DNA from 4 places in the Arthrobacter sp. T572 genome. Region 3 is predicted to be linked to each of the others. Evidence: riboswitches for the same ligand, from Rfam matches in the RefSeq annotation. Region 3 holds a riboswitch; each other region holds the start of a gene.

Region 1 (5,849 bases), 2.7 Mb from region 3:
TACGCCGAAGTCGCCACCAACCTGCTCCCGATCGGCATCGGCGGCCTGGTCCTCGCCGCAGCCGTCGCAGCCATGATGTCCACCGCCTCCGGCGCACTCATCGCAGCCGCAACCGTGGCCCGCGCCGACGTTCTCCCGTTCGTGGCCGGCTGGTTCGGCAAGACCGTCAACACCGACGACTCCGACAACCCTGAGCACGACGTCAAGGCCAACCGCTACTGGGTCCTGGGACTCGGCATCCTGGCCATCATCATCGCCATCTCCACCAAGGACGTCGTGGCGGCACTGACCATTGCGTACGACATCCTGGTGGGCGGCCTCCTGGTCGCGATCATCGGTGGCCTGGTGTGGAAGCGTGGCACGGGAATTGCCGCCGCTGCGTCCATGGCCGTGGGCTCCGTGGTCACCCTGGGCACCATGATCATCCTTGAGATCAACGCCAAGGCTCCCCTGGACGGCATTTACGCGAACGAGCCCATCTACTATGGCCTGCTCGCCTCTGCGATCGTCTACGTGGCTGTTTCACTGTTCAGCAAGCCCACCGACCCGGCGGTCATGAAGGCCTGGACGGACCGTGTTGCCGGTACCCGCGTGGCCGAGGATGAGCTGAGCTCACCGGCCAAGTAGCTGCAGCTTCTGCAAGCAACGTCCGACGGCGGCGCTTCCCTTTGCGGGGAGCGCCGCCTTGTTGTTTTCCCGGGCCAGGGGACCGAATCCGGCAAACTTCTCGTTGCCCGGGTGCTGTGAGTGGGCAGTGTCAGGCAGCCAGCACCTTGGCGAGGTTCTTGAGGTTGCGGCGGAGGGACAGACCCAGGAACCATTCCACCAGCGGCCCAGGCAGTCTGCCCATCAGGCCCTCCATGGGTGTATTGAGCCGCAGTTGCTCGGTAACGCGGGGCCCGCCGTCAACGGATTCCAGGGTGAACGTCGCCGTCAAATCCCGCTCACCTTCGATCGAGCGGGACACCCCATGCGGCGGGGTGGATCGAATTCCGTATATTCAACCATCCAGTCAAACTGCCGCCCCATGATCCTGGTGGTTCCCCGGCCCCGGGTTCCCAGCCCTGGCGGAGCATCGCCGAGCGGCCCGGACGAAATGACAAAAGCATCATAGGTGGAGAGGTTTTCGAACCGTGCCAGGAAGTCGAAGACCTCCTGCTGGGGCCGGGGAATATCCACGCTTTTCTCTATCGAGGGCATTGGGCCTCCTGGTGCTGACTGATGCTTCCTTGAACAGTGTGTTCCTGCGGACGGGACCGGAACAAGAAGGCCCATGCGGTAGGGTGGTGCCAGCTTCAAGAGAGGTGGCGCCAAGCTCCGACTGGCCACACACCAACCCCATGTTCACGGGTGGTTCGGATGAGGAAGCGGCCCGTTCCGGACCAGAGACAACCGAGCGGGCAAGAGCACTCCCCAGGAGATCCATCCTTGCCGTTCCAAGCCCACCCCCTGAGCGAAACAAACACCCCTGCCCTCCCCCGACGTCCCGGCGTGCCGGTGGTTCCCGGCGTGGACGTTGTCAGGGGAACCGTGACGCTGTTCCTGGACGGCCGCTTGCAGCGGTTCCTCTGCGCGGACGCTCACAGGATGGAACGCGCCCTGGGCCAAGCGGTCCGTCCCACGCGATGGTGCAGCGCGATGCGGACGCTGACGGTGACCGTTGCCGCCGTCGGACAACCTCGGGGGCGCGAGCGGCACTTCCTGCTGAGCGACATGCAGGACTAGAGTTCGTCGTCGTCGTCCTCGCGGAAGTCGTCCGCGTCGTCGATCGGGACCACCCGCTCGTCGTCGTCGGGAGCGTCCACTTCCTCAACCCACGGTTCGTCCACTTCCTGGTCCTCGCCGTAATCGTAGGCAGGATCCGACTCGATGGTTGCCCGTTCGGGGTGGCTTGCGTGCGGTTCGGTGCTGTTCATGCTCCAACCTCCGTGTGGTGGGCCGGCAAGCAGCCCTTCGGCCGAATGCGGGGAGTCCCCCGCCCCTGTCCTTCCATCTGAGCACCGGCCCCGGCGAACGGTCAAGACACCCGACCGGCACGTCGGAACGCAGGTTGAGCGGGGCTCCGAATTAAGGTCCGCCGAACATTCCGGTTGAGGAATACCGGCCAAAAAACCGCGGAAATAAGCGGTACAGTGGGCGGTGCAATGGGGCCGAAACCACCCCACCCAGCACAGGAGATAACGTGCAGAAGCACCATGAATCCCATGATCCGTTGAGCCCCGCTCCGGGTCCCGCCCCTGAAACGGCCCCGGCAGCGGAATCAGCTCCGGCAGCGGAAACGCCGCCACCGCCGTCCGCCTCCGACATCAAGCGCTGGCGCCAGTACCTGGCCGACGAACGGGCCGAAGCCGCGGTGTACCGGGAACTCGCGCAGCGGCGTGAGGGCGAAGAACGCCAGATCCTGCTGGCCCTGTCCGAAGCCGAGGGCCGCCACGAGGCCCACTGGCTCAAACTCCTCGGCGAACACGCCGGAATGCCCAAGGCAGCATCCGGCCGGAGCCGCTTCCTGGGCTTCCTCGCCCGCAACTTCGGATCGGTCTTTGTCCTTGCGCTCGCGCAGCGGGCCGAAGGCAGGTCGCCGTACGGTGCCGAGCCGGCCGCCACGCCCGCCATGGTGGCCGACGAGCAGATCCACGAGGAAGTTGTCCGCGGCCTGGCAACCCGGGGGCGGAACAGGTTGTCGGGCACCTTCCGGGCAGCCGTGTTCGGTGCCAACGACGGCCTGGTGAGCAACCTTTCGCTGGTCATGGGCATGGCGGCCACCGGCGTTCCCAGTTCCGTGGTGCTGATGAGCGGCGTGGCCGGCCTTCTCGCCGGAGCGCTGTCCATGGGTGCCGGCGAGTACGTATCCGTCCGGTCCCAGCGGGAGCTGCTCAGCGCCACCCTCCCCACCCAGGCGACGCTGACCGCGGCACCGTCACTGGACATCGAGCACAACGAACTCGTGCTGGTCTACCTGGCCCGCGGCATGACGCGTGAGGCAGCCGAACACCGCGCCGCCGAACGCCTGGGCCTGTTCAGCTGCGACTGCGACCCCAGCCTGTCCCTGCAGCCGGAAAAGCCGCCCACCGACGACCACGAAACCGTAGGGTCTGCTTGGGGAGCGGCACTGTCCAGCTTCTGTTTCTTCGCCTCCGGAGCCATCGTCCCCATCATCCCCTTCATCTTCGGCATGACGGGCGTGGCCGCGCTGGCAGTAGCCGGTGCGCTGGTGGGCATCGCACTGTTGGCGACGGGCGCCGTCGTGGGCTTGCTGTCCGGAACATCGCCGCTCAGCCGGGGTCTGCGGCAGCTGGCCATCGGCCTGGGGGCAGCGGCCGCCACCTACGGGTTGGGGCTGGCTTTCGGCGCCGCGATCGTTTAGGACGGGCCTTTCCTGGGCACATGTGAATGGACGCCATAGAGCAGGTGCCCGTAATGTTGGTTCGTCCTCCGCGCGGCCCGCGTGACCGGGGCGCAAGGAATGGAGAGCCGTGGAGCCGGAAAGTGAGACGCCGCGCGCGCCGAAACACCGGCGTGCGCTGACCACGTTGAAGGTTGTCCGCGGCCTGCTGATGGCCGCCGTGGCCGCTGTCGTGGCAGTCCTGGTGAGCGGATTTCTCCACGGCGACCCGCGCATCACGGGCCTCTTCCCGGGCGTTGCGCTGCCTGACACCCCGCAGATCGGGCAGGTGGTTCCATCGCCGGCACGGGCATTGGATGCGCCACCGCCGGGACTCGAAGAGGCAGATGCGCCACTGGCCTCGCCACTTCCTCCGGGCGCGCCCAGTGACTCGTACAAGTTCCTGGCCACCAACGACGACGGCACACCGGTGGGGTACTCACCGTGCCGTCCTCTGCACTACGTGGTGAATGACGCCGGCGCCCCCGCCGGAACCGGCCAACTGCTGGCGACCGCGATCGCCAACGTGTCCGAAGCCTCCGGCATCCAGTTCGTCAACGACGGAACCACCGACGAACCACCCGCTGACAAGCGTGAGCCCTACCAGCCGGACAGGTACGGCGACAGGTGGGCTCCACTGCTGATCTCGTGGACCACCCCGGCTGAAGCTCCGACACTGGCCGGGAACGTGATCGGCACCGGCGGAAGCACCATGTACTCCCTGAACAATGGCGCCAAAAGCTACATCACCGGCAGCCTGGAACTGGACACCCCGCAAGTGGCCGAGCTGCTGGCAGAAGAAGGCGGCTCGGACTACGTGCTCGCCGTCATGCAGCATGAACTGGGGCATGTGATGGGCCTTGACCACGTGGAGGACCCCATCCAGCTCATGTACCCGGAGATCGGCGCCCCCGACGGGCTGGCCGACGGGGACCTCAACGGGCTGCACCTTTTGGCTTCCGCACCGTGCCGCAAGGACATTTAGCCGCGACGGCCCATGGACGCGTCGCCGGAGCGGCTCTATGCTTGCGGGAAGCGGCCGACGGCGGCGCCCCCACCGTCCGCCCGGACCGCAGCGTCAGGGGGTTCAATGGAACCTTATGGGTCGCCGCAGTGGCCGGACCCCTATCCCCCTCCGCCCGGCCGGCCACCTGATCCGCCGGGCAGGCCGCCGATCAGACACACCAGCATCGCAGCCATTGTGTTCCTGCTGGCCGTGCTGGCGTTGGTCTGCGCCGGCGCATACTTCAGCGGCGGACTGCAGCAGTTCTGGAATGGCTCCTCTTCGCAGAGCCAGGGAGTTCGTCCGGGACTCCTGCCGTTCGGCCAACGCCAGGAGCCACCACCAGGCCTGGAGGAAGCCGATGCACCCCTGGGGACACCGGGACCCGTGCAACGCGCCAGCACCTCCTACAAATTCCTGGCCGTCAAGGAGGACGGCACTCCCCTGGCCTACTCCCCCTGCCGGCCCATCCATTACGTGGTGAACTCCGGAGCGGCACCGGCGAGCTGGCAACCATTGGTGGAAGAAGCCGTGCGGCAGGCCAGCCTGGCGTCGGGCCTCCAATTCATTTACGACGGCCCGACCTCCGAGACACCCTCCACCAACAGGGACGGCTATCAGCCTGAAGTGTACGGGGACCGCTGGGCACCGGTCCTGATTGCATGGACCACCCCCGAACAGGTGCCCCGCCTCACCGGCCAGACCGTGGGGCTGGGCGGGAGCTCCTCGATTGGCCTGAGCAACGGCTACCAGGCGTACGTGACGGGCACGGTTTCCCTGGATGCGCCGCAATTCTCGGAGATCATGGACTCGCCACACGGAAAGGACATCGGGGTGGCGGTGATCATGCACGAGCTGGGGCACCTGCTGGGACTGGACCACATCGACGACCCCCGCCAGCTCATGTACGACGAAGCGTCCTGGGTGCGTGACTACGCCTCCGGCGACCGGACGGGACTGGCGAAGCTCGGGTCCGGGCCCTGCAGCAAGGACTTCTGAGCCGCCTCAGCGCTGGACCACGGCGAGCGCTTCCTCCACGGTGTCCACCAGGAAGATCCTGTCCGCCATGGGTCTACCGGCCGCGAGGCTCTGCAGCATGGGCCACGCCGGGTATGTGTGTTCCCAGTGCCGGCGGCCAACCAGGACCATGGGAGTGATGGTTTCCGGGGCGGCATAGTAGTTCTCGCAGGCATCCTGGAAGATCTCCTGGACTGTGCCTGCAGCGCCGGGCAGGAAGACAATGCCGCCATTGCACAGTTCCAGCAGGATGGCTTCGCGGATGGCATTGGCGAAGTACTTGGCGATGTGGGTGGCAAACAGGTTGGGCGGCTCATGGCCGTAGAACCATGTGGGGATGCCCAGCGTCGGGGTTCCGCCCGGATAGCGTTCGACGACGGCCGCTGCTTGCCGCGCCCAAGCCGTCACCGAGGGCCTGAACCCGGGAACAGCGGCGAGCGCTTGCAG
Region 2 (5,849 bases), 2.2 Mb from region 3:
GCCATCCACTGGACTGCCACGTCTTCCAGGGGCTTCTCCACGGGCTCGCCCAGCCACTCGGTGACGCGTTGAGCCGACCCGGCGATGGTCAGGCTGGACATCTTGACGTCGCTCTCGTAGACCTTGGAGGGATGCAGGGAGGGGTCACCTTCCCACTTCAGCAGGTACGGCACCTGGGGATCGGCGATCAGGCCGAGGATGCCGATCTGCTGCCACACGAGTTCCCGGCCATCGGGAAACTTGCGGTTGCCCGGAACGGCGGAGCGGCCGAGGCGGTCTTCAAAGGGGACGAGGTCGTCAACGGCGACGCACCAGCCCATCCAGCCACCGCCGGCAGCCGAACGTGCCCGTACTGCCTGGCCGAAGGGTGCCTTGTCGGAGGCAGGGTGGTCCAGGACCTCCACGACTTCCAGGTATTTGTTGTCCGCCAGGGGAATGATCATGTTCCGGGTGCCGAAGCGCGGGTGCACTCCGCCCCGCACTGCGTCCACTCCCAGAGCCGCGGAAATTCGTTCGGTGGTGGCCAAAAGGCCATCTTTTTCACAAGCGTAAGAGACGTGATCCATGCGCATGGCTTCATCTTGGCACTTTGTGATCGGGGTCTCAGCTAAGTCAAGCCTAACCAAGGTGGGATGTTGCCGCCCGGGTAGCGGAACCGTCATGGCTGGACCCGGAACAGACGCGCGGGGACCGAAAAATACTGTCTTCGTCATAAAGCTGTCCAAGTCGCGGGCGGGTTCCTAGACTGGCCGCAACCCACCCGGCACCACCAACTGAAAACCCATGCGCTACGAAGAGGAGAACGCAATGTCACAGGGATGGTCCTTTGAAACCCGCCAGATCCATGCAGGCCAGGAACCTGACGCTGCAACAGGGGCGCGTTCGCTTCCGATCTACCAGACCACCTCGTTCGTGTTCCCCAGTGCCGAGAGTGCTGCCAACCGGTTTGCCCTGGCTGAGCTTGCGCCCATCTACACCCGGATCGGCAACCCCACCCAGGATGCCGTGGAGCAGCGCATTGCCAGCCTGGAAGGTGGGCTCGGCGCCCTCCTGCTGAGTTCGGGCCAGGCAGCGGAAACGTTCGCCATCCTGAACATCGCCGAAGCCGGCGACCATGTGGTGGCCAGCCCCAGCCTGTACGGGGGCACGTATAACCTCCTGGCGCACACGCTGAAGAAGTTCGGGATTGCCGTGACCTTCGTTGAGGATCCGGACAACCTGGATCAGTGGCGCAACGCCGTCCAGCCCAACACCAAGCTCTTCTTTGGCGAGGTGGTGTCCAACCCGCGCCAGGATGTCCTGGACATCGAGGGGATCGCTCAGGTGGCACACGATGCCGGCGTGCCGCTGATCGTGGACAACACCCTTTCCACTCCCTACCTGATCCGTCCCATCGAGTGGGGTGCGGACATCGTGGTGCACTCAGCCACCAAGTACCTGGGTGGTCACGGTGCGGCGATCGCCGGCGTGATCGTGGACTCGGGCAACTTCGACTTCGGCAAGGACCCGGACCGCTTCCCCAACTTCAACACGCCGGATCCCAGCTACAACGGCCTCGTCTATGCCCGTGACCTCGGGAAGGATGGAGCACTGGGCGCCAACCTTTCCTACATCCTCAAAGCGCGGGTCCAGTTGCTCCGCGATCTCGGCTCCGCAGTGTCTCCGTTCAATGCTTTCCTGATTGCGCAGGGCCTGGAAACCCTGAGCCTCCGGGTGGAACGGCACGTCGCCAACGCCACGGCAGTGGCGCAATGGCTGGAAGCGCACGACGACGTCGAATCCGTCGCCTACGCCGGGCTGCCGTCCAGCACCTGGTTCGAACGCGGCCGGAAGTACGGTCCACGCGGTACGGGTGCCGTGGTGGCCTTCACCATCAAGGGCGGAGTCGAGGCAGGCAAGCGCTTTGTGGATGCCCTGGAACTGCACTCTCACGTTGCGAACATCGGCGATGTCCGGTCCCTGGTCATCCACCCGGCGTCGACTACCCACAGCCAACTGACCGTGGAACAGCAGGTGGCAGCAGGCGTGAACCCGGGTCTCGTCCGCCTGGCTGTGGGCATCGAGCACGTCGACGACATCATCGCCGACCTCGAAGCCGGCTTCCGCGCCGCCAAGGGCGCGTAGGCTCTGCAAGGCCCTGGCGTGGCCCCGCCGGTCGAATGTTCGCCGGACGGGGCCCGTGCGGGGTCTTTGGCGAACCAGGCAGTGAAAAACCGTCACACTGCTGTCACATTCTTCGCCAGAACCGCCATGTTCTTCCTAGACTCTACGTATTAGGTCATGAGTGCCAGCGCATAGCCCCGGCTTGCTGGCCGGCAACCCTCCTCCGCGGTGGGGTGCCCCGGGTGAGGACCTGGCCTGTCGCAGAAGTGGCGATGGGCAAGCGCGACGATAGGTGTCAAAGGAATGACCATTACTGCTGCAGCACTCCCAAAATCGGGCGAAGAAGACGGCATCGTCAAATACGCGGGCATCGGTTCCCTGGAACTTGAAGCGGGCGGCTTCCTTCCTGATGTCGTCCTGGCCTACGAGACGTGGGGACGGCTGAATGCCGATGCATCGAACGCTGTCCTGATCCAGCATGCGCTGACGGGAAGCACGCACGTAGCCAAGGGTGCCACCGACGAGGACGGTTGGTGGGAGCAGTTGGTGGGTCCCGGCGCCACGATCGACACCGACCGGTTCTTCGTGGTCTCCATCAACATTGTGGGCGGATGCTACGGAAGCACCGGACCGTCCTCGACGGCCCCGGACGGACGTCCTTGGGGGTCCCGCTTCCCCTTGGTCACCCTGCGGGACAGCACCGAAGCCGAAGCCCGTCTTGCCGACACGCTGGGGATCCGCCAGTGGCATGCGGTGCTTGGCGGCTCCATGGGTGGTGCCCGGGCCCTTGAATGGGCCGTGACTTTTCCTGACCGCGTCAAACGATGCGCAGTCATCTCAGTCGGTGCCTACAGCACCGCCGAGCAAATCGCCTTTGCCCAGTCGCAGACCTTGGCCATCCGCCAGGACCCCCACTTCAACAACGGCGACTACTACGACGGACCGGCTCCGGAGGCGGGCCTGGCACTGGCGAGGCGCATCGCGCACATCACCTACCGGTCAGCGCTGGAACTTGATGTCCGCTTCGGCAGGGAAGCCCAGCACCAGGAGACGCCCCTGGCCGCCGCTGTGTTGGGCGAACGCGGCCGCTACCAGGTGGAGAGCTACCTGGACCACCAAGGCACCAAGCTGGTCCGCCGCTTTGACGCCAACAGCTACATCGCCATCACTGAAGCGCTGATGTCCCACGATGTTTCCCGTGGTCGCGGCAGCCTCCAGGAAGCCCTCGGACGGGCCACCGCCGAGTTCTTTGTCGCGGCAGTGGACACGGACAGGCTCTACTTTCCGGAGCAGTCCCGGCAACTGGCCGCGCACCTGCCCGGGCAGGTCCCTGTTCATGTCATTGAAGCGCCGATCGGGCACGACGGCTTCCTCACGGAAATCGGCCAGCTTTCCACCCAGCTCCGCGAGGCGTTCTTCGCGTAGCGGTGCGGTGGCTGTTGGAACCACGGGTGGCCGTTACACCAGCGACGTCTGCAGGCGCAGGAACTGACCGTAGCGTTGGGCCTCGGCGTCCAGCGCTGCTTGTTCCTCCGGCCCGGGTTCACGGTTCATGCGCACTTCCAGCCCGCATACTCCGCCCGAGAGCCTGTGTCGCCACCAACCGGCCAGCCGGCCATCCAGCAACACCGCGTGCATGGGACCCTTGTCCTCCGGAAAATAAGGTGCTGTTCCGCCCAGGTAGTGCCGGGTTTGGGAGTAGCCCATGATGTATTCGTCATAGCACTGGACGAGGTCGATCCTGGGCTCCGCCTGCCGCGTCCGGGGGAGTGCCTGCCCGGGACGGGCCGGCTGCCCGGACCGGGCCAGGGACTCCACTTCCTCCGCAGCCACGTGGCATTCCACGCCGTCCACGTCCATCGTGGTGAGTTCCGCGGACAGGGAACGGGCAGCATCCAGGCCGCGGCGGATGTCCTGCATGGTCAGTCCGGACCACACAGAACAGTCCTTCACGGTCGCAGGACCCCGGCTGCCGAAGTAGCGTAGAACCAGCCGTGCCAGTGCGTGGTCGCGCTCGTCACCCCGGAAGCCCGGCCTTTCCTGAAGACCGGAGGCGTTGGGAACCCGCTCTTCGAAGAGTGCATAGGTCTGCTTGAGGGCGCCGCCGGTTGAACGCACCGGCGCGCCGCTGACCAGGATTCCGCTGGTTTCTGCGTGCATCAGGTGGTAAATGAAGCCCAGGCCCTTTCCCGGCAGCCCGGCGCTCTCCAGCACCTGTCCCAGCTCTTCGCGCGTCTTGTGTTTGCCGCCGGCCACCGCTTCGGCCAGGATCCGTCCGCTGCGGGCGGCGGTTTCCGTATCCACGCCGGTTTGCCGGTACATTCCCTTGTTGCCCTGATGAAGGCGTTCGGCGGACAACGCCATCAACCAGCCAAGATCGTCCCGGTGGACGAAATGCCAGGTGGGCCGCAGAATGTGGGTCCGGAGGATCGTCCCGTCTGCCACGGCCTGCTCGACGTCGTCGGCTGTGGCCCCGGGAGTGCGCTGGGCAATGGACCAGCGCGCGTAGGCGAACTCCTGCGACTGCACCGCAAGGAGGTGTCGCAGGACGCCGGCTACGTCTGCGCCATAGGGCGGCCGAAGCCGTTGCCGCCGCAGGCGGACGTCGACGACGGCAGCTGCCTGGCCTGTCACACCGTGCACGACCGGTCCCTGCCTAGCCGCGCGGCACCATGGTGCTGCCGGGTCCGAACACGGGTCCCGGCGTCGGGCGCTTGGGTGAGATCCCGTCCCCTGAAGACTGGTGGCGCAACCGGCGGATCACCCACGGCACAAAGTACTCCCGGGCCCACACCAGATCCGAGGAACGCGCCTCGCGCCACGTCCGCGGGGGGAGTGGCTTGGGGCTCAACGGCTCCAGGGTGTGCGGAACGTTCAGTGCTTCGAGGACCATCATGGCGATGGTGTGATGCCCCAGGGGCGAGAAGTGGAGGCGGTCTTCGTCCCACATCCGGACATCTGCCAGCTGCCTGAGCGACCACATGTCAGCGATGATGGCGTCGTGCCGCGCGGCCACGGTGCGGAGGTTTTCGTTGTAGATGGCCACCTTGCCGCGGATGCGGCCCAGTACGGATGACGCGGTGTCGGGCCCGTTGAACAGCACCACGGTGGCGCCCCCGGAGCCCAACTGCCCGACGGCGGCATCCAGCTTCTCTGCCAAAAGGTCGGGATCGCCCCCGGGCCGGATGAGGTCGTTGCCACCGGCGGAAATGGAGACGAGGTCGGGCTGCAGCTCCAGGCAGGGTCCCACCTGCTCGTCGATGATCTGCTGCAGAAGCCTGCCCCGGATGGCGAGGTTGGCGTAGGCGAAGTCTTCGTGGCCGCGGCCCAGCTCTTCGGCTACGCGGTCAGCCCATCCCCTGAAACCACCGGGGTTCTGCGGCTCGGGGTCGCCGATGCCTTCGGTGAACGAGTCTCCCAGCGCTACGTATCGGCTCCAGGGATGCTTTTGGGCCGGGTCGTCCGGCCGGACCAATGAATTCACGTCACTCACGCTTCTCATCCTGCCTCTAACCTGCCAACCTACGCGACCGTAGGTTGTTACCAGCGGGTAACTGCAAGAATAGACCCATGACTGAAGCCGTTGCATTCCCCGCGCCCGTTGTTCTCTGGTCCCACGACGAGTCAGAACGGGAAGGCAAACCGCTGCTGGTCCTGCTGCACGGTTACGGTTCCAATGAGGACGACCTCTTCAGCCTGGCCGGGCTGCTGCCTGAGGGATTCGTGGTGGCAGCGCTGCGGGCCCC
Region 3 (5,849 bases):
CCACCCGCGGCACCTCAACCGACGCGCACAAGGAACCGGCGCCGCTGTTGACCAGGGTCCGGAGAGCTTAGGGGCGCTCTTCGGCCGGTTCTTCCCACGTCATCAGGTACGCTCCGGCCACCCCCCCCGGTGATCCAACGGCCTTCTTCCGCCAGCAGCATGCGAAGCCGCTCCGCAGCATCAGCGGTGAGGTACACCCGCTGGACCGGGGAGATCCCCAGGAACCAAACCGCCGTACCGGAAACAATGACTGCTCCGGCACGGCGATAAGGGCGGTTCCCGCTCATGGCATGAAGGTTAGACCTGCTTGAGCGCCTTTTCCAGATCCAAAATCAGGTCGTCCACGTCTTCCAATCCAACGGACAACCGGACCACGCCGTCGGACAGTCCAATGGCGGCCCGTCCCTCCGGTCCCATGGCCCGGTGGGTGGTGGTGGCAGGGTGCGTGATGAGGGACTTGGCGTCGCCCAGGTTGTTGGAAATGTCGATGACCCGCAGGCCGTCCAGCAACGCAAAGGCGGCTTCCTTGGCGCTCCGCCCGGAGGACGGTGACAGTTCGAACGTCAGTACGGTGCCGCCGGCTTTCATCTGCTTGGTGGCGAGCTCATACTGCGGGTGGGACTTAAGCAACGGGTACTTGACCCAGTTGATGGCCGGCTGCTGCTCGAGCCATTCGGCGATTTTCAAAGCCGATGCGGAGCTGTGGTTCACGCGCAGCCCGATGGTTTCAAGGCCCTTGGTGAGGACCCAGGCGTTGAAGGCGGACAGCGACGGTCCGGTATGCCGCATGAGCTGCTTGACGGGGCCGTCAATGAACTCCTTGGTGCCCAGGATCGCTCCACCCATCACGCGGCCTTGGCCATCGATGTGCTTGGTGCCCGAGTAGACGATCACATCGGCGCCCAGCTCACCGCAGCGTTGCAGCAGGGGAGTGGCAAAGACATTGTCGACGACCACAGTCGCCCCGGCGGCATGTGCCAGTTCGCTGACGGCAGCGATGTCCACGATTTCCTGCATCGGGTTGGACGGTGACTCGAAGAAGACGGCCGTGGTCGGCTCGGAGAGCGCCGCGCGCCACTGGTCCAGGTCCGGGCCGTCGACGAACACTGTTTCCACGCCCCAACGCGGCAGGATTTCGTTCAGGATCACAAAGCAGGAACCGAAGAGTGAACGGGCGGCAACCACGCGGTCGCCGGCTGCCAGCAGTGCGCCCAGTGCGGTGAAGACTGCAGACATGCCGGACGCCGTGGCAAAGCAGGCCTCGGTTCCTTCAAGGAGCCGCAGCCGTTCCTGGAACGTGGCCACGGACGGGTTGCCGTAGCGCGAGTAGACAAAGCGTTCGTCTTCGCCGGTGAACGCCCGTTCTGCTGCTGCAGCGGATTCGTAGACGAAGCCGGAATTGAGGAACACCGGCTCGGCGGTTTCCTGGAAGTTGGTACGGTCGAGTCCACCGCGGACGGCCTGGGTGTCAGCGCTCCAGCCGGCGGCGTCAGGATTGAAAGTCACTTTTAGTCGGTCCCCAGGTTGGTGGGCAGGCCACGGTTCTTCCAGCCGTTGACGGTGCGTTCCCCGTAACGGTCAGGTTCGCCCTCGAAGCCTTCCAGGACGTTGTAGGACGTGAATCCGGCCTGCGTTGCGGCGATGGCGGCGGAGATGGAGCGCTGGCCCGAACGGCAGATGAACAGCAGTTCAACGCCGTCAGCCTCGGGAGCCTGCTGCTTCAGGTCGTCGATGAAGGTCGGATTCGGGATGCCGCCGGCGAGGTTCCACTGGATGAACAGGGGATCATTCTCCGTGGCCTTGGTGTCAGGGATGCCGATGTGGGCCCATTCGCCCTCGGTCCGGACATCAACCAGGATGGCGCCGTCCTTAAGCTTGGCCCACGCATCCTGCGGGGTCAGGTCACCTGCGTAGCTCATGCGTGTCCCTCGAATGCTTCTTCGTCTTCGTCGTTTTCCAGTTGGTCCACGGCGTTCGCGACGGCGGCATCCGCACTTGCGATCGCGGCGGGCAGGACGATGGCTTGCGCCACAATCACGTCCGTGCCGTTGAAGGTTGCGGACGGGCTGCCGTGCAGCACATAGCCTTCGGCGAGGGCGTTGCTGATGCGCTCGCAGAATTCGCGGGTATCCGGGCCCGTGATCAGGCGGTAGGCGAGTTTGTCGTCAGTGGGTTCTGGCATTCGTGGTGCTCCTCAGTCACGCTTGCAGTTCGAAGTGTCGATACGCCGAGTAGTCACCTGAGGCACCCCGCCGCGGGAGAGGGTTGCCGACCAGCAAGTCAGGGCTTAACGCTGGTGCTCATTACTCAAGAAAAACGTAACATCCGTGGACGTTCACCTGCATTTGTTGCGGGCATGGCAGCCGTCATGTTGCGTAACCGGTGCCTACTTGTGGTCCTGTCCGGCCAGTTCACGGACCGCCGCACCAACTGTCGAATAGAAGTGGTCAGGAGTGAAGCGGGCAGCCGTGCCCAGCTGGACCAGCTTGTCCTTGACCGGACCCTTCAGCTCGGCGAACACGAGGTCCACGCCCCGTTGGGCCAACCATTCGTCCAGCGTGACAAGGTCGTCCAGGGCTGTGGTGTCGATCCCGGTGATGGGCTCGGCAGCGAGGATGACGTGCGTGATGTGGTCCTCGGCCTCGTCCAGTTCTTCCCGGACGAAAGTGGCCAGGACCTGCCCGTTCCCGAAGAAGAGGGGTGCATCGAACCGGAGGATCAGGAGCCCGGGGATCCTGTCGCCTTCCGGGTGGCGTGCGAGGTCGTGGTATCCGGGGCGGCCCTCCTGGGCGCCGAGCTCCGTACGGTAGGGATTCCATGCCCGCCGCACAAAATCAAGGAGGGCCAGGGCGATGGCCACGAGGATTCCCTGCAGCACGCCAACCAGGAGCACTCCAAGGAACGCCGCCAGCATGACCACGGATTCGCTGCGGCTCATGCGCAGCAGGCGCCGCACTCCCGCGGGATCGGCCAGGGCGACCGCGGCGGCGATCACCACGGCCGCCAAGGTGGCCGACGGCAGGAATTCGGTGACTCCGGGCGCCAGGAGCATGAAGGCGAGCACCAAGGCCGCTCCCACGGCACCCGTGAGTTGGGACTTTGCCCCGGCATCCACCGCAACAGGTGTCCGGGAACTGCTGCCGCAGATGGGAAAGCCACCCAGGACACCCGTTGCTGCGTTGGCTGCACCCAAGGCAGCCATCTCCCTGTTGCCGGAGATCCTCTTCCCTTCTTTCGCTGCCAGGGACTGGGACAGTACTCCGGTGTCAGCGAACGCCATGAGGGCGATGCCGGCCGCCGCCGGGACCAGGGCAAGGGCGTCGCCCCACGTGATGCCACCAAGCGCTGGAGCCGGCAGGCCCTGGGGGAGCGCCCCTGTTACCTTGACGGTATCGCCCAGGTCCAGGAAAGCCGTGGCCAGGCAGGAAGCGACCACGGCCAGCAGGACTCCGGGAACCTTCCATTTCAGGCGGCGCGGAATCCAGATCAGTGCCAGCGAGCCCAGTCCGAGGGCGACGGCGGCAAGGTTGGTGCCTCCGTCCATGACCTGGGTGTAGGCGCCGGCCAATTTCTCCCAGATCGAGTCGCCTTCTGCCTCAATCCCCAGGAAGGCGGGAACCTGGGACAACCCCACGTACAGGGCAAGCCCGTTGAGGTAGCCCAAACGGATGGGTTTTGAGAGCAGGCCGGTGATGGTCCCCAGGCGGAGGACTGAACCCACGAGCATGATGCCGCCGACGAGCAAGGCCAGCAGGCCCGCAAGTGCCACGGATTTCTCGCTGCTGCCCATGGCCAAAGGCATGATGGCTGCCGCGATCAAGGGTGCCAGGGCAGAATCAGGGCCCAGCACCAGGATCCTGGAAGGACCCACGATTGCGTATACCAGCAGGGGGACGACCGTTGCGTAAAGACCGGTGACAGGCGGGAGTCCTGCCGCCTGCGCGTAAGCCATGCCCGCAGGGACCAACAGGGCAAACAGTGCTGCGCCGGCAATCAGGTCATGCCGCAGCCATTCCCGCTTGTAGCCCTTCAGTGCCCAGGCGCCCAACAACCGGTCCCTCACAGATCGGGCGAACGTGGGCGCACTCATACAGAGATCATTCCGGACCCTGCCGTTTTCCGGAAGCCGGGCCGTGCTGCAGGCACTTCACATGTGACGCCACGGGAGCATAATTGACGCAGTACGACCCCCTGTAACTTCGCATGAAATCAGGTCGCGGTGAACGGACACAGCAGTTCTACACTCAAGCCCATGCTTCATTTTGGTTGGTTCGTGGGACACGGCTTCGGAGTCCAGGGGTGGGGAACTCCGGGGTACAGCCTGGGTTACGACTGGAAGAAACCCGCGTTGTACCAGGAGGCCGTGCGTGCCTTCGAGAGATCCGGCCTGGACCTGTTCATCATCGAGGATTCCCTCACAGTCCCGGATACGTACGGCGGCACCGCGGAAGTATCCCTTGCCCATGCCTCTTTCGCCCCCAAACATGATCCGCTTGCCCTGGTCCCGTACCTGCTCTCCGCCACGGAGCACCTCGGGATTGTCCCGACGGTCAGCGCGTCCTTCTACCCGCCCTTCACCGCGGCGCGGCTGCTGGCCACACTCCAGCATTTCTCCGAGGGCCAACTGGGATGGAACGTGGTCACCTCCGGCAGCGACCTCGCCGCGCGGAACTATGGCCTTGACCAGCAGATCGAACATGACCTCCGGTACGAAAAAGCGGAGGAATTCGTCGACGTCGTCAGGCGGCTGTGGCGGAGCTGGGAACCGGACGCCGTGCTGGAGGACGTTGAGGCCGGTCGGTTTGCCGACCACACCAAAGTTCACCCGATCAACCACGACGGCGAATTCTTCAAGGTCCGCGGTCCGCTCAACACAGCGCCGCTGCCGGAAGAGCCGGTGCTGGTGCAGGCGGGCGCCTCGCCCCGGGGCAAGGCCTTCGCCGGAGGCCACGCCGATGTGGCGATCGCCCTGGCCCGCGGCGTGGACGGCATGAAGGCCTACCGGGACTCCATCCGGGCTGAGGCCGCCAAGGCGGGCAGGAACCCCGACCATGTCAAGGTACTTTTCGTCCTCAAGCCCACCGTGGTGGGATCTACGGCAGAGGCCGAGGACCTGCGCGCCCAACGCAGGGAGCTGACGCAGCGGGACATCGACAGCCAGCTCAACTCGATCTCCTACCTTTCCGTCATTGATTTCAAGCAGTTCGACCTCGACGCACCCTTGCCCGAGCTCACCACCAACAGCAACCAAGGCACCCTGGAGCACTTCTCCAAGGCAGCACCTCCAGGCTCCACGCTGCGCCAGATCCTCCAGGCCCGAAGCGGCGGCGCCGGGGACTCCATCATCGGTACAGCCGCGGAAATCGCGGACTATCTGCAGGAAACAGGCGAGGCAGTGGGCGGTGATGGCTTCCTGTTTTCCGGCTTCGTGGATCCCGTGACCGTGCATGGCGTCCTGGACAAGCTCACTCCCGAGCTGCGCCGCCGCGGTGTCTTGAGGACCAGTTACGGAAACGGTGGCTTCCGGCAAAACCTCCTGGACTTCTGACGATGCCCGGGCCTGGGAAGACACTGGTCATCGGCACCTCCGCCGTGAGCGCTCCCGAGGTGGCGGAGGCAGCGGCCGATCCGACGTTTCACGTGGAACTCAACCGTGAAGCGTTGACCTTGATTCAGCAGTCCAGGGACGTGGTGGAGAAAGCCGCCGCATCGGGACAGCGTGTCTACGGACTCAACACCCTGCTGGGATCCGGGCGCGACACGGCTGTGGAGGAAAAGTCCATCCTGGCGTACCAGGTCCAAGTGGTCCGCTACCACAACAGCGGGGTCGGCGCCTACCTGGACCGGGC
Region 4 (5,849 bases), 1.7 Mb from region 3:
TCCCCGGCCTGGAAGTACACCGGCTGGCCTTGCGGGCTTCCCGGAACCTGCGGTGTGGCGTCGATGCTGCTGAACTTTCCTGCCCGCCTGACGTGCCTGGGTTCGGACGACCACGCAGTTGCGTCCCGCGATGACGCGATCGAGCCGGCCGGGAAGCCGTCCCGGAGTTCCTGCACCGCGGCGACGTAATCCTCGGCGTGGGTGTAGCGCTCCGAATTGGGCAGGAAACCGCCACGACGGAAATTCCCGCCGGTCCAGGCGTTGTCCGTGGTGACGATGTTCCAGCCCGCCCGCCCGGCCGTGAGTACGTCCACTGTGGCCAGGCGGCGGGCCAGGTCCACCGGGTCCGAATAGGTGGTGTTGAGTGTGGCAACGAGCCCGATATTGCTGGTCTTCGCTGCCAGGTATGCGTATAACACCAGGGCATCAGGCCGGCCCGTAATGGCGATGTCGTTCAGTTTCCCGAGGTGCTCCCGGAGCCGAAGGCTTTCCCCAAGGAACACGGTGGAGAACAATCCGCGCTCAGCGCTTTGGACCAGTTCGGCGTACTTGTCGAAGTCGTAGTAGTCCTCCAGGCGCCCGGCTTTGCTCCAGTCGTAGTTGGGGCTGAAGGGCTGGAACAGCGCCAAATGGATACGGGCCTTCGGACGGACATAATCGATGCTCATGCTGGCTCCTTGCTGGTGGCGAACGAGTTCACGGCCTCGGGCAGGCCCAGGGATTCACGGAGCGTGCTCCCTGCGGCCAGTGGAACAAAGACCCCGTTGGAGATGAGGCCCGGGACTACCTCGGCGGCGAGCACTTCCAGTTCGATGTCCAGGACGCCGGGCAGCAGCCTGACGCCATCCACGACGCCGGACAGCTCAGTCAGCAGGACGCGTAACCCTCCCGCGTCCCCCACAAAGCGCAATACATCCGGCGCTGCCGGCCACGGGGAAGCCGCGTCCAGCGCGCGGAGACGTTCGTCGGCCAGGAAAGTGCCGGCGGCGAGCACTATCTCGAGGTCAGCCACAACGCGAAGGACGCCCCGCCGTCGTTGTTCCGCCGCTGCAGTGGCGACACCGGCGACAGTGGCGGCACTGACCACTACGACGTCCGGCAGCTCAGCAGCCAACTGCCCGGGACGACCGAACACCACCGGACGGCCTTGCGGCGGCCGGGGGGTGATGGACGGTCCCTTGATGGAGAAAAATTCGCCTGCGAAGTCCGCGTAGTGGAACTTGTCGAGGTCCAGGAAGCGGTTGTTGGCGGTGTCGGCGATAAAGACGCCGTCCTCCCAGATGTCCCATAGCCGACGTGCAGCCGCGACTACCTCCGCGGCCTCGCGCTGGACCGCGTTCCGGTCATGGACCGGTTCCAAACCATAGCCCGCGGCGATCGCTGGCGACTCCAACGCCTCGGCCAGCCAGCCTGAGCGGCCGTGCGCTGCCCAGTCCAGGCTGGCAAGCTGGTTGGCCAGGTGGAAGGGTTCCGCGTGGATCGTGTTGATGGCCGGAACCAGACCCAGCCGGTCCGTCGCGGCAGCTGCGAACGCCGCAACTCCCGTGGTGTCCAGGCGTCCCGAGACGTTGGGGCTGCCGTGCAGTGTGCCTTCACGGAACGTGGCGAACGTGAAACCGGCGGCTTCTGTCTTCGACGCGACGGCGGCGATGCGCTTTGGCGTTAACAGTTCCGTCGGCGGGTGGTTGGCGTGGCGCCAGGCAGCCGGGTGGGCTCCGTCGCCGTCCAATTCAATACCCAGTGCAAACTTGCTCATGGAAATCCCCTACTTCCAGATCGCGCGTACGTATTGCTTCTGCCATAGCTCTTCCACCGGCTGGTGCCCGAGTTCGTGCGCGGCCCGCAGCCCGAACGCCGGGTCTGCCAGCCCCGCCCGCCCGACGAAAACCGCGTCGGCAGTACCCGAGGCCACCATGTCTTCCGCTTCCTGCGGCGACGTGATAAGTCCGACGGCGGCAACCGGCACTTCCGCTTTGGCACCGATGTGCTGGGCGAGGGGCACTTGATATCCCGGACCGAGCGGAATGTCGGCCGGGAGGAGGCCGCCGCTGGAAACATCCACCAAATCCACGCCATGTTCCCGCAACCAACCTGATACCTCAGCGGTGTCGTGGACAGTGAAGCCGTCCTCAAGCCAGTCCGTTGCCGAAAGCCTGACGAAGAGCGAGGGGCCCGTGCTGCCCAGGACATCCCGGACAGCATCCACAACTGCCAGCAACAACCGCGCCCGGTTTCGGAGCGGGCCGCCATACTGGTCCGTGCGTTCATTGGAGAGCGGCGAGAGGAAGGAGTGCAGAAGGAAACCATGCCCGGCCTGGATTTCGACGACGTCGAACCCGGCACCGCGGGCACGGACGGCGCTGGAGGCGAAGTCGTCCACGATCCTTTGCAGTTGCGCTTCAGTGGCCTGCGTTGGTTCGGGTGATCCCGGGAAGGCCAAGGGGGAGGCAGAGAGCGGAGTCCAACCGCCGTCTTCAAGGGGCAGGGCGCCCGGTGCCGCCTCCCAAGGCAAGCGCAGGGACGCTTTCCGGCCTGCGTGGGAAAGCTGGATGCCGATCCTGGCCCCGCGTTCGTGGACGAAATCGACGATGTCCTGCCAGGCCTGCTCCTGCTGGTCGTTCCACAGCCCTGTGTCCCCCAGGGAGATCCGTGCCTCCGGAGAAACGGCCGTGGCTTCGGCGAAGATCAGGCCGAAGCCGCCCGACGCCCGTGCCCCGAGATGGACCAGGTGCCAGCGTCCCGGAACGCCGTCCGCAGCGGAGTACTGGCACATCGGGGAAAGCCACAGCCGGTTGGCGAACGTCCGCCGTCCCAGGGTGATGGGCTGAAAGAGGCTGACGGTGGTTCGCTTGGCTACAGGAGGCGCGTTCACGCGCGTGCCTGCCCGCGAAACGCAGCGGATATCCGGCCATCGACCAGCACTGCAACGACCCCGGAACCTGCCGCTTCCCGGGCGGGCAGACCCGCTGCCAGTGTGCGGTACCCGAGTCCCGCGGTAACGGCCGGGGAAGCATCGTCCACAGCACTCAACGACTCCAGCGTCACCACCGCCGCTACCTCGCGCGGGTGGACGGTTCCGAAGGTGTCGCCGCGGTCCAGAACCAGGAATGCCGGTTCGGCGGGAGCCACCTGGCGGGCATGAAGTACGACGGCGGCCTCCGCCGCTGTCAGGGTACTCGCCAGGAGCTGGACTCCGGCAGGCGCGGTGGCGAGCAGCGAGCGAACGGTTCCTTCCGGCGTCGTGGGTTCCAGGAAACCGAGCGAGGTGAGCCAGGCGTCGTCGAAATAGGTGGAGAGGTAGTTCCGGCCGGAGTCCGGCACCACCACCACGATCGTGTGGTGTCCGTCCAGGGTTTCGGCGAGTTGCAGTGCTGCAGCCAGGGCTGTGCCGCCGGTGGCGCCGATCAACAAGCCTTCCTCGCGGGCAGCGCGGCGGGCAGTGAAGATGGCGTCCCGGTCGCTGATGCTGAAGTATTTGTCCACCAAGGCGGTGTCGAAGGCCTCGGGCCAGAGGTCTTCAACGGAGTCCGGGTGCAGGGGATGCCCGGCACCTTCGGTGTATTTGAGGGATCCGTTGCCTCCGCCGTAGCGGGAGTGCTCCGGGTCGGCGGCGATGACCTGGACCGCCCCCTCGCTGGCCTGCTTCAAGTACCGCCCCGTGCCGCTGATGGTCCCGCCGGTTCCGACGCTTGCGACGAAGTGGGTCACGGCCCCTTCGGTGTCGGCCCAGATCTCGGGTCCCGTCCCCGCAAAATGGGCGGCGGGGTTGGCGGGATTGTCGTACTGCAGTGCGAGCCATGCGCCCGGGGTAGAGGCTGCGAACGCCGCCGCCCGGTTGGCGAGGTGGGCCGGGTCCGAGCGTGGCACGAAATCAGCCACCAAGTGCACCTCCGAACCGTAGGCACGGAGCAAACTGATCTTCTCGGCGGCGGTGGCGGCGGGTGCGAAGATCACCGAGCGGTAGCCCAGCTGCGCGGCCACAAGGCTCAACCCGATACCTGTGTTGCCGCTGGTACCCTCAACGACCGTGCCGCCGGGCTCCAGGAGTCCGGCCTCTTCAGCCGCACGGATCATCGACAACGCGGCGCGGTCCTTGACGCTGCCGCCTATGTTCTGGAACTCGAGCTTGGCGTAGATGCGTGGACGCACCCCGCCGCCGAGCTTGTTCAGGCGGAGCAGGGGAGTGGCGCCAATGGCATCCAGGACTGATTCGTGGACGGTCATGGGACCAACGGGCGGATGGAGCTCTGGGTGGCGGACATCATGCTGGGATCGTGGACCTGCACAAGGGTCCCGGGAGGCTTTGGCATGGCACGACACTACGGAGCCTCAAGGCCGGGCCAAAGCTGTTCTGTCACCGCGCTCAACGGGACTCAACCCGGCTCAATCCCACGCAACGGGAAGTCACACAGGACTCCCGGATCGGTCAAAAATGACGAACTTGGCAGCCCTTTGACGCGGTGTTTCCCGGGTTGACTTCCCGCGTCGGGCCGGTTTGTACATTCCTTGGACACGCTCCTAGATTCAATCCCAGGTCAAGAGTCAGCGCGCCAAGGACCGGCTCGCGCTGCGGCAACCCTCAGGCATTGTGTGGCGGGGTGCTCCGGAAACAGACCTGGCCGCAACAGCGGCAAGCGAATGTCAACCGGCCGCACCGCGGCCTCTGAAAAGAGAGAACCATGCCTTCCAATCCTGATTTCCGTTCGCGTGTAGTTGCTTTGGAGCTCGACGGCGATGGGGCCCACCCGGCTGCGTGGCGCAAGGCCCTCCATGATCCGCAGGCACTGTTGGGGGGCCAGCGGATCCGGGAGACTGTCCAGGCCGCCGATATTGCCGGCTTCCACTTGGCTACCTTCAAGGACAGCCGGGTGGTGGACAAAGGAACCACCGGGATACCCGTGCGCCTCGATGCCATCCAGCGGGCAGCCTTTGCCGCGCCGGTCACCCGCTCCCTGGGGCTGGTCCCGGAAGCAGGGACGCTCTTCACCGAGCCGTTCCACCTTGCCACGCAGCTGGCCAGCCTCGACTACTCCTCGCACGGCCGGGCCGGCTGGCTGGTCAACGCGGACAACTTTGCCGGGGAAGCCCGGTCCGTGGGCCGCACGCCGCTTCCCGGGGACGACGTGATCAGCGAGGCAGCCGATGTTGTCCAGGCCAACCGCAGGCTCTGGGACTCCTGGGAAGATGACGCTGTCATCCGCGACGTTGCCACGGGCCGCTACCTGGACCGCGGAAAGCTGCACTATGCCGATTTTGAAGGCGGGCGGTTCGCCGTGAAGGGCCCGTCCATCATTCCGCGTCCACTCCAGGGCCAGCTGGTGGTGTTCGCCCCCGCAAGCCTGCTTCCCGCCGTCGAAGCTGACGTGGCCCTGGTCTCCGCCGGCACGGCCGACGACCTGGCCCAGGCAGCACAAGAGGCAGCGGCGGCAGGTGCGCAGCGGACGGTCGTTGAACTGGATGTGATCCTGGACGCCCGGGGGCAAACCGCAGCCAGCCGGCTTGCGGAGCTTGATGCCCACGAAAAGTGGCAGGGCGGGGCGCGCTACGTGGGCGATCCCGATGGGCTCGTGGAACTCCTCACGGCGCTCTTTGCAGCCGCAGACGGCGTGCGCCTCAAGCCCGCAGTGCTGGACATCGACCTGCCGGAGCTTGCCCGCAAGGTGCTGCCTGAACTGCACAAGTCCGGGCTCGTAACGCCGCCAAAGCCAGGCACGACGCTGCGCGAAATTTTCCGCCTTCCACGCCCCGCCAACCGCTACGCCGCAGCCTGAACAAGGCCAAGAACAAGGCAGAGAGCAGAACCATGACCAAGCATCACCGCATCGCAGGCAACGGCCGGATCCAGTTCG

The links. A riboswitch is a leader RNA that binds a small molecule or an ion and turns the genes downstream of it on or off. The one in region 3 is predicted to bind S-adenosylmethionine.
Region 1: it holds a riboswitch for S-adenosylmethionine, as region 3 does, so the genes downstream of both, ACUYMZ_RS06110 (hypothetical protein) here and ACUYMZ_RS18420 (DUF1737 domain-containing protein) in region 3, are expected to answer to the same signal.
Region 2: it holds a riboswitch for S-adenosylmethionine, as region 3 does, so the genes downstream of both, metX (homoserine O-acetyltransferase MetX) here and ACUYMZ_RS18420 (DUF1737 domain-containing protein) in region 3, are expected to answer to the same signal.
Region 4: it holds a riboswitch for S-adenosylmethionine, as region 3 does, so the genes downstream of both, ACUYMZ_RS10345 (LLM class flavin-dependent oxidoreductase) here and ACUYMZ_RS18420 (DUF1737 domain-containing protein) in region 3, are expected to answer to the same signal.

Annotation. Positions count from the first base shown of each region.
Region 1 is NZ_JBRAZQ010000002.1:1,044,198-1,050,046, reverse strand. It holds gene ACUYMZ_RS06125 (sodium:solute symporter family protein) at 1-627, shown strand, start outside; gene ACUYMZ_RS06120 (SRPBCC family protein) at 758-937, opposite strand; gene ACUYMZ_RS06115 (SRPBCC family protein) at 934-1,200, opposite strand; SAM riboswitch class IV at 1,294-1,413, shown strand; gene ACUYMZ_RS06110 (hypothetical protein) at 1,429-1,725, shown strand; gene ACUYMZ_RS06105 (hypothetical protein) at 1,722-1,916, opposite strand; gene ACUYMZ_RS06100 (VIT1/CCC1 transporter family protein) at 2,183-3,364, shown strand; gene ACUYMZ_RS06095 (matrixin family metalloprotease) at 3,474-4,367, shown strand; gene ACUYMZ_RS06090 (matrixin family metalloprotease) at 4,473-5,384, shown strand; gene ACUYMZ_RS06085 (LOG family protein) at 5,391-5,849, opposite strand, start outside.
Region 2 is NZ_JBRAZQ010000002.1:1,524,802-1,530,650, forward strand. It holds gene ACUYMZ_RS08105 (VOC family protein) at 1-572, opposite strand, end outside; gene ACUYMZ_RS08110 (bifunctional o-acetylhomoserine/o-acetylserine sulfhydrylase) at 808-2,124, shown strand; SAM riboswitch class IV at 2,277-2,392, shown strand; gene metX (homoserine O-acetyltransferase MetX) at 2,407-3,528, shown strand; gene ACUYMZ_RS08120 (winged helix DNA-binding domain-containing protein) at 3,562-4,746, opposite strand; gene ACUYMZ_RS08125 (SGNH/GDSL hydrolase family protein) at 4,760-5,596, opposite strand; gene ACUYMZ_RS08130 (alpha/beta hydrolase) at 5,674-5,849, shown strand, end outside.
Region 3 is NZ_JBRAZQ010000002.1:3,714,363-3,720,211, reverse strand. It holds gene ACUYMZ_RS18435 (glutamate--cysteine ligase 2) at 1-71, shown strand, start outside; gene ACUYMZ_RS18430 (O-succinylhomoserine sulfhydrylase) at 298-1,506, opposite strand; gene ACUYMZ_RS18425 (rhodanese-like domain-containing protein) at 1,509-1,919, opposite strand; gene ACUYMZ_RS18420 (DUF1737 domain-containing protein) at 1,916-2,182, opposite strand; SAM riboswitch class IV at 2,196-2,308, opposite strand; gene ACUYMZ_RS18415 (SulP family inorganic anion transporter) at 2,387-4,090, opposite strand; gene ACUYMZ_RS18410 (NtaA/DmoA family FMN-dependent monooxygenase) at 4,220-5,548, shown strand; gene ACUYMZ_RS18405 (aromatic amino acid ammonia-lyase) at 5,551-5,849, shown strand, end outside.
Region 4 is NZ_JBRAZQ010000002.1:1,972,898-1,978,746, forward strand. It holds gene ACUYMZ_RS10325 (NtaA/DmoA family FMN-dependent monooxygenase) at 1-668, opposite strand, end outside; gene ACUYMZ_RS10330 (LLM class flavin-dependent oxidoreductase) at 665-1,756, opposite strand; gene ACUYMZ_RS10335 (NADH:flavin oxidoreductase/NADH oxidase) at 1,766-2,872, opposite strand; gene ACUYMZ_RS10340 (PLP-dependent cysteine synthase family protein) at 2,869-4,224, opposite strand; SAM riboswitch class IV at 4,534-4,643, shown strand; gene ACUYMZ_RS10345 (LLM class flavin-dependent oxidoreductase) at 4,680-5,771, shown strand; gene ACUYMZ_RS10350 (NtaA/DmoA family FMN-dependent monooxygenase) at 5,804-5,849, shown strand, end outside.